Fodinicurvata sp. EGI_FJ10296: one gene and its partner. The protein of the gene in region 1 interacts with the protein of each later gene in a pairwise test. Links are inferred from orthologs where the notes say so. Each region holds a gene or a part of one and is shown in the gene's direction. Other genes may lie near its edges. The genes, in order: ssb and ABZ728_RS18395.

Region 1 (3,281 bases):
GGCACGACAAGTTCGGGATCAATGACCGTCGTGCTGCCCAGGCCGTCGCAGGCCGGGCAGGCACCGAACGGATTGTTGAACGAGAACAGCCTGGGCTCGATCTCCTCGATCGTGAAGCCCGAGACCGGACAGGCGAATTTCGACGAGAAGACGGTCTGGGCGCCGCTATCCGCGTCCTCGGCAATGCAAATGCCGTCGGTCAGCGAAAGCGCCGTTTCGAGACTGTCCGGCAACCGGTTGCCCAACCCTTCGCGCACGACCAGACGGTCGACCACGACTTCGATGTCGTGCTTGGTCTTCTTGTTGATGGCAGGAACTTCGTCGATTTCGTGCAGGGCGCCGTCGACGCGAACGCGCTGAAAGCCCCGCTTGCGCAGGTCCTGAAGTTCCTTCTTGTATTCGCCCTTGCGGCCGCGGATGATCGGCGCCAGCAGATAAAGGCGCGTTCCCTCGGGCATGGCCATGATCCGGTCGGCCATCTGGCTGACCGTCTGGCTTTCGATCGGCAGCCCGGTGGCCGGAGAGTAGGGAACGCCAACCCTTGCCCAAAGCAGCCTCATATAGTCGTAGATTTCCGTGACCGTGCCGACGGTCGATCGCGGATTGCGGCTCGTCGTCTTCTGTTCGATCGAGATGGCGGGGGAAAGTCCCTCGATGGAATCGACGTCCGGCTTCTGCATGAGTTCGAGGAACTGCCGCGCATAGGCGGACAGGCTTTCGACATAGCGTCTCTGTCCCTCGGCATAGATGGTGTCGAACGCGAGCGACGATTTGCCGGACCCGGACAGGCCGGTGATGACCACGAGTTTGTCACGCGGAATCCGGACGTCGATGTCCTTGAGGTTGTGTTCCCGCGCGCCTCTGACGCTGATATGTGTCAGCATTATCCGTTCGTCCCGACCGGCTGTGGCTGTTGAAGGGGAGGGCGGCGGATCCAATCCGCCACCATATCCATGGGTCGAAGAGTCTCGACCCGGGACCCTGCATGATCCGCAATGAGAGGTAGCATGACAAGATTGAAAGTCAGGGTCGTCATGCGGTAATACATGTTATGTTCGGCATTTGATCACGAAATACACCATTATGCGGGCCATCGCAAATCTGAAATGGCATCGGGCTTGCCGGTTGAACACCTGTGCGGTGGCGGCTATGGTCCGGAATTCGAGTCTGAAACCCGGGACAGGTTTCGGGTCCGGGTCCAGTTGGCGGAACCCGGTGAACATCGTCTCTCGATCCACAAATTACAACGGTAGGCTCCGATGGCGGGTAGCATCAACAAGGTCATTCTGATCGGCAATCTCGGCCGCGATCCCGAGGTCCGGACCTTCCAGAACGGTGGACGGGTGTGCAATTTCACCATTGCCACGTCCGAACAATGGCGGGACCGCGCCTCTGGCGAACGCCGAGAGAAGACGGAATGGCATCGGGTCGTGATCTTCAGCGAAGGCCTGGTCGGCGTTGCAGAGCGATTCCTGAAAAAAGGCTCGAAGGTCTATGTCGAGGGACAGCTTGAAAGCCGCAAGTTCCAGGATCAGTCGGGCCAGGAGCGCACGATCACCGAAGTCGTCCTCAGGAACTTCAACAGCAACCTGACCATGCTCGATGGCCGTGGCGGCGGTGACGGTGGTGGCGCTCCCGCAGGCGGGTACCAGGGCGGAAATCAGGGTGGGTCGTCGGGTGACTACGGTGGCGGCGACTACGGGTCCAGTGGCGGCTCCGGCGGCGGTGGCGGTCGGGGTTCCGATCTGGATGACGAAATCCCGTTCTAAGGCCCCGGGACCGTTCCAGGGATAAGGACCGATTGTCCGGTCAGCCACGGCGTCTTTAAACGCTGTGGCTGTCGGGCTTCATAATGTTCGTTCATAGATAGTAATAAATTTTCTCTTAACGTCTATTTTTACACATATTCTTGCTAAATCGGCTTGCCTGTCAGCTCAAGACCTCTCATAGTAGAGACAAGGTGGGTGGCCTTACGCGATTCGCCGATCAAGTATAGACAAAAAACCAACACCGGCGCATTGAGATGACAGTATCATTGATCCATTCCGCGAATGGACCCTCGTCCGGCGAGCCTCTGGATGGGCCGGAACCTGGCAGCATTTCTTTGGAAAACCTTCTGTTCCCGATCGACGTCGACAGGTTTTTCGCCGAGTATTGGGAAAATGATGTCCTGGTCGTCAATCGGGATCAGCCGTCATACTTCAAGAGTTTCCTGTCCCTCGACGATCTCGACGCATTTGTCGCAACGGGTGGTCTGGACGGCAGCGTTCTCAGCATGGTGGATGCCAAGCGCGAGATCGCGCCCGACGACTATCTGTTTCCAACTGGTGTTGTGGATCCGGTTCGCGCGTTCGGCCTGTTCGCCGAAGGGGCAACCCTTATCCTGCAGCAACTGCAAGGCCGGCACGGCCCGCTGGCGCAGCTGTGCCGGGCCATGGAAGCGCGCTTCGGCTATCGGTTCCAGACGAACGTTTATTTCACGCCGGCCGGATCCGCTCAGGGATTCAAGCCGCATTGGGACAGTCATGACGTATTCGTCATCCAGGTCGCCGGTTCGAAGTCGTGGAAGATCTATGACACGCCCATGACATTGCCGGACCGCACTGTCCATTTCGATCCCAAGTCTTACGAACTGGGCGCTGTCACGCGGAGCTTCACGCTGAACGCCGGTGATATCGCCTATGTCCCGCGCGGCGTGGTCCATGATGCACAATCCACCGACGACATGTCCTTGCACATCACGCTCGGTTGCATGTCGACGACCTGGCGCGAAGCCCTGCATGCGGCAGTGGACGCCCTGTCGCTCACCAACCCGCGGATCAGACAGGCATTGCCGCCCGGATTTCATGCGGATGGATTCGATGCGACGGGCGCGGCGGGAATCTTCCGGGACATCGTCGACGCCCTGGGCCGTGAGACCGATGTTGGGGCGGTGTTGCGGGAGTTTGCCGACGATCTGGCTGAAACCCGCATGGCGCTGGTTCCCGGGCAATTGGCGGCGTTGGCAATGCTGCCGGCACTTGACGCCCAAACGTCCCTGCGAACGCGGCCCGACCTGATTTTCCGCCTGGAAACCCATGATGACGAAACGCTGGGCGTCTATGTATTCGGGCGCGTTCTGAAATTTCCGCTCCATGTGCGCCCTGAACTCGAAGCTCTCTTGCGGCCCGGCCCGAAAACGTCCGCAACGCTGCCCGGGGACCTGGATCCGGACAGCCGGCTGGTGCTGGTCCGGCGCCTCGTCAAAGAGGGGGTATTGACCGCCGATTGAGGCGAGTGCC
Region 2 (3,293 bases), on another replicon or contig:
CAGAATGGACCCGGTTCTGTATCGTCAGATTGGCCCGCGATGCGCTGATGATACCGCGCTGCTGTTCTTTCAGGCGGGTCACTTCGTCCCGGAGCCGCTCCAGCATCACATGGCGAAGATCGACAACACCGTCAGATTTCGGGGCTTCCGGCGGCCGGATCTTCAGCAGCATGTCCGGATTTTCGTCCAGGAAACCGGCCAGAAAGTCCGGGTTGCGCCGCAGAAAAAAGCCAACGGCCTCTTCGGTGGACAACGTCGAGCCCGTTTCAGCCTGCCTGGCGACGCCTTTGCCGGCCAGCCCGTTCTCCGTGCTTCCCCCATCGCCGCCCCCTCCGTTGCTGACGGATTGGCCGCTGGAATTGGGGTCGGCATTGCCGCCGCTCGGTGATTTCGCCTTTTCGCTCACGATCGTCGCCTCGTCCCAGCCGTCGGGTTCCATCCAGACAATGAACATCCTGGCGGCGGTCACGGCAAGGGTGTTTTTTGCTTCCATGGGTCGTATCGCTGAAAAGGTGGCGGTTAGGCATTCCTCTGGCGCCAGACGCGTGCCAGTGTCCGCCCATGCCGGATTCCGTTCTCCGAGGCCGTCACCGATGATCGACTCCCCGCTATTCGATAGTTGCCCGGAAAGCAGTGGCGTGAGCGTTTCGGTGCTGGTCGCTGCCCCTCTGCCGCGCGCCTTCGACTATCGTGTGCCCGATGGCATGGCCGGCGTCGACGGCGGCATCAGCCCCCTTGCCAGCGGCACCGTCGTCGTCGTGCCGTTGGGTCGGCGCGAAGTGGTCGGTGTCGTCTGGGGGCCGGGAAGCGACGACGTGGCCCCGGGCCGGCTCAAGGATATTGTCGCCGTTCTGGATCTGCCACGGCTGACGCGCTCGTTCCGTGCATTTATCGATTGGGTGGCGCGATATGTCATGGCGCCGCCGGGGTCGGTGCTCCGGTTGGCGATCGGCAGTCCGGCGCTCATGGATCCGCCAAGGCCCATAACTTTGTATGCTTTGCCGGAGGAGTCGCCATCGCCCGATGGCGAGGCCAGCGACGTCGGGGGCGTGCGGCTGACCGCTGCGCGCCGACGCGTTCTGACCGCAGCGGCGGGTCTGCCGCCGTTGACCGCGAGCGATCTGGCGGCGGAAGCCGGGGTCGGGGCAGGGGTCATCAAAAGCCTGGCTGATCACGGACTGCTGCAGCGACTCGTCCGGACGCCCCAAAGCGCGGTTGAGGGCCCGCCAACAGATCTGCCGCCGGGTCCGGAGCTGGGCCCGGATCAGCAAGCCTGCGCCGATGCCCTGGTCGAGGCCGTAAGGCGTCGCCCGGACCCCGCCAGCGCCGATAATGCCGGTGCCGAGGATGAGGCTGGCTTCCAGCCCTTCGTTCTCGACGGGGTCACCGGCTCCGGCAAGACAGAGGTTTATTTCGAGGCGATTGCCGAAGCCGTGCGGCAGGGACGCCAAGCCCTTGTCCTGTTGCCGGAAATCGCACTTTCTACACAATGGCTGGAGCGCTTTCGCCACCGATTCGGTTTCGATCCCCGCGCCTGGCATTCCGAAGTGACCAGCGCGCGTCGGCGGGAGACGTGGCGCGCGGCCGCCGCAGGAACGGCGTCCGTCGTGGTCGGGGCACGTTCGGCCCTGTTCCTGCCATTGCCGAAACTCGGCCTGATCGTGGTCGACGAGGAGCATGACGGCGCGTTCAAGCAGGAAGACGGCGTCGTCTACAATGCCCGCGATATGGCGGTCGTGCGTGCCAAGATGGTCGGCTGTCCGGTCGTTCTGGCCTCCGCGACCCCCAGTCTTGAGACGCTCGGCAATGCCAGGGCCGGGCGATATCGTCACCTCGTGCTGCCCGACCGGCACGGGCAGGCGGTATTGCCTCATGTGGAGACCGTCGATCTGCGGCGCGACAGGCCGCCGCGCGGCCGCTTCATCGCGCCCGGCGTCGTCGACGCGATCCGCGAGACCATGGCCCGCGAAGAGCAGGCGATGATATTCCTCAATCGCCGCGGCTATGCGCCCTTGACGCTGTGCAGCGCCTGTGGACATCGGCTCGAATGCCCGAATTGCACTGCTTGGCTGGTCGAGCACCGGCTTTCCGGCCGCCTGATGTGTCACCATTGCGGCCATTCCAGCCGGTTGCCGCCGAAATGCGAAAGCTGCGGCGCCGAGGAAAGCTTCGTGCCCTGCGGTCCGGGTGTCGAGCGCATCGCCGAAGAAGTCGCCGATCTGTTCCCGGATGCGCGCTCGATTATCATGGCGTCGGATGTCATTCACACAGCGGCACAGGCCGCTGATATGATCGCCAGGGTCCAGTCACGGGATGTCGATCTGGTCATCGGCACCCAACTTGTCGCCAAGGGGCACAATTTCCCCCTGCTGTCACTGGTCGTCGTCGTTGACTCCGATATCGGATTCGAGGGCGGCGACTTCAGGGCCTTCGAGCGGACCTATCAGCTACTCAGCCAGGTCGGCGGGCGATCCGGCCGGGCCGAGACGTCAGGAACCGTTCTGTTGCAGACAAGGGCTCCCGAGCATCCCGTTATCGCCGCCCTTACCAGCGGTGACCGTGACGGATTTCGCGACGATCTGCTGGAGGAGCGGCGCCGGCACGGATTGCCGCCCTTTACCCGCATGGCCGCCGTGATCGTTTCCGGTCCCGATGCAGCAACCGCAGACAGAGTTGCCCGGGATCTCGGCCGGACGGCGCCGGCTGGCGATCCGGCGGTGTCCGTCGTCGGTCCGGCGCCAGCGCCCCTTGCTCTGTTGCGCGGCCGGCATCGCCGCCGACTGCTTATGACCGCCGACCGCCGGGTGCCGATTCAGCAGGTTCTGAACGACTGGATCGGCAAGGTCAGCGTTCCGGCTTCGGTAAAGGTCACCGTCGATGTCGATCCTTACTCATTTATGTGATCCCGATCAGTCGGCGCGGCTGGCGACCAGATCCACCGTCACGGTGACATCCAGGCCGACGGTGTCGCCGCTCTCCCACTGCCCCTCGCCGACATTGAAGGCCGTTCTGACGAGGTCGAGTTCGCCTTGCATATGGGCGCGATCGTCGTCGATCTCCAGCGTGAACGGCAGGGTCACATCCCGGCTGACGCCCTTGATCCTCAGCGTGGCGTCGGCTTCGTAGCCCTGGTCCGTTTCCCGGAAAGCTGTCGTTTCGAAGACCGCTTCGGGGTGGTTCCCGGCGGCAAACCATTCCGAGTTCGTAACGTTCCCGTCGCGGTCGCGACTGTCGCTGGTAAAGCTGGCAACATCGATGACGACACGGACATGGGCATCGTCCAGGGCGTCGGG

What was found.
Region 2: the proteins of ssb (region 1) and ABZ728_RS18395 interact in binary tests that used the Escherichia coli proteins (3 or more experiments, as listed by UniProt). The link is inferred for Fodinicurvata sp. EGI_FJ10296 from one-to-one orthologs.

Annotation. Positions count from the first base shown.
Region 1 is NZ_JBFCVL010000002.1:296,789-300,069, reverse strand. The notes cover bases 51-3,014. They hold ssb (single-stranded DNA-binding protein), read left to right. Parts: upstream 51-1,259; coding sequence 1,260-1,769; downstream 1,770-3,014. Other genes in these bases: ABZ728_RS04820 (cupin domain-containing protein), read left to right, coding at 2,024-3,014; uvrA (excinuclease ABC subunit UvrA), read right to left, coding at 51-884. In the rest of the region: more of uvrA, read right to left, coding at 1-50; more of ABZ728_RS04820, read left to right, coding at 3,015-3,271. UniProt on the Escherichia coli protein: Plays an important role in DNA replication, recombination and repair. Binds to ssDNA and to an array of partner proteins to recruit them to their sites of action during DNA metabolism. Acts as a sliding platform that migrates on DNA via reptation.
Region 2 is NZ_JBFCVL010000008.1:263,392-266,684, reverse strand. Bases 295-3,270 are described here. They hold ABZ728_RS18395 (primosomal protein N'), read left to right. Parts: upstream 295-638; coding sequence 639-2,903; downstream 2,904-3,270. Other genes in these bases: ABZ728_RS18390 (YceI family protein), read right to left, coding at 2,910-3,270; ABZ728_RS18400 (DUF484 family protein), read right to left, coding at 295-493. In the rest of the region: more of ABZ728_RS18400, read right to left, coding at 1-294; more of ABZ728_RS18390, read right to left, coding at 3,271-3,293.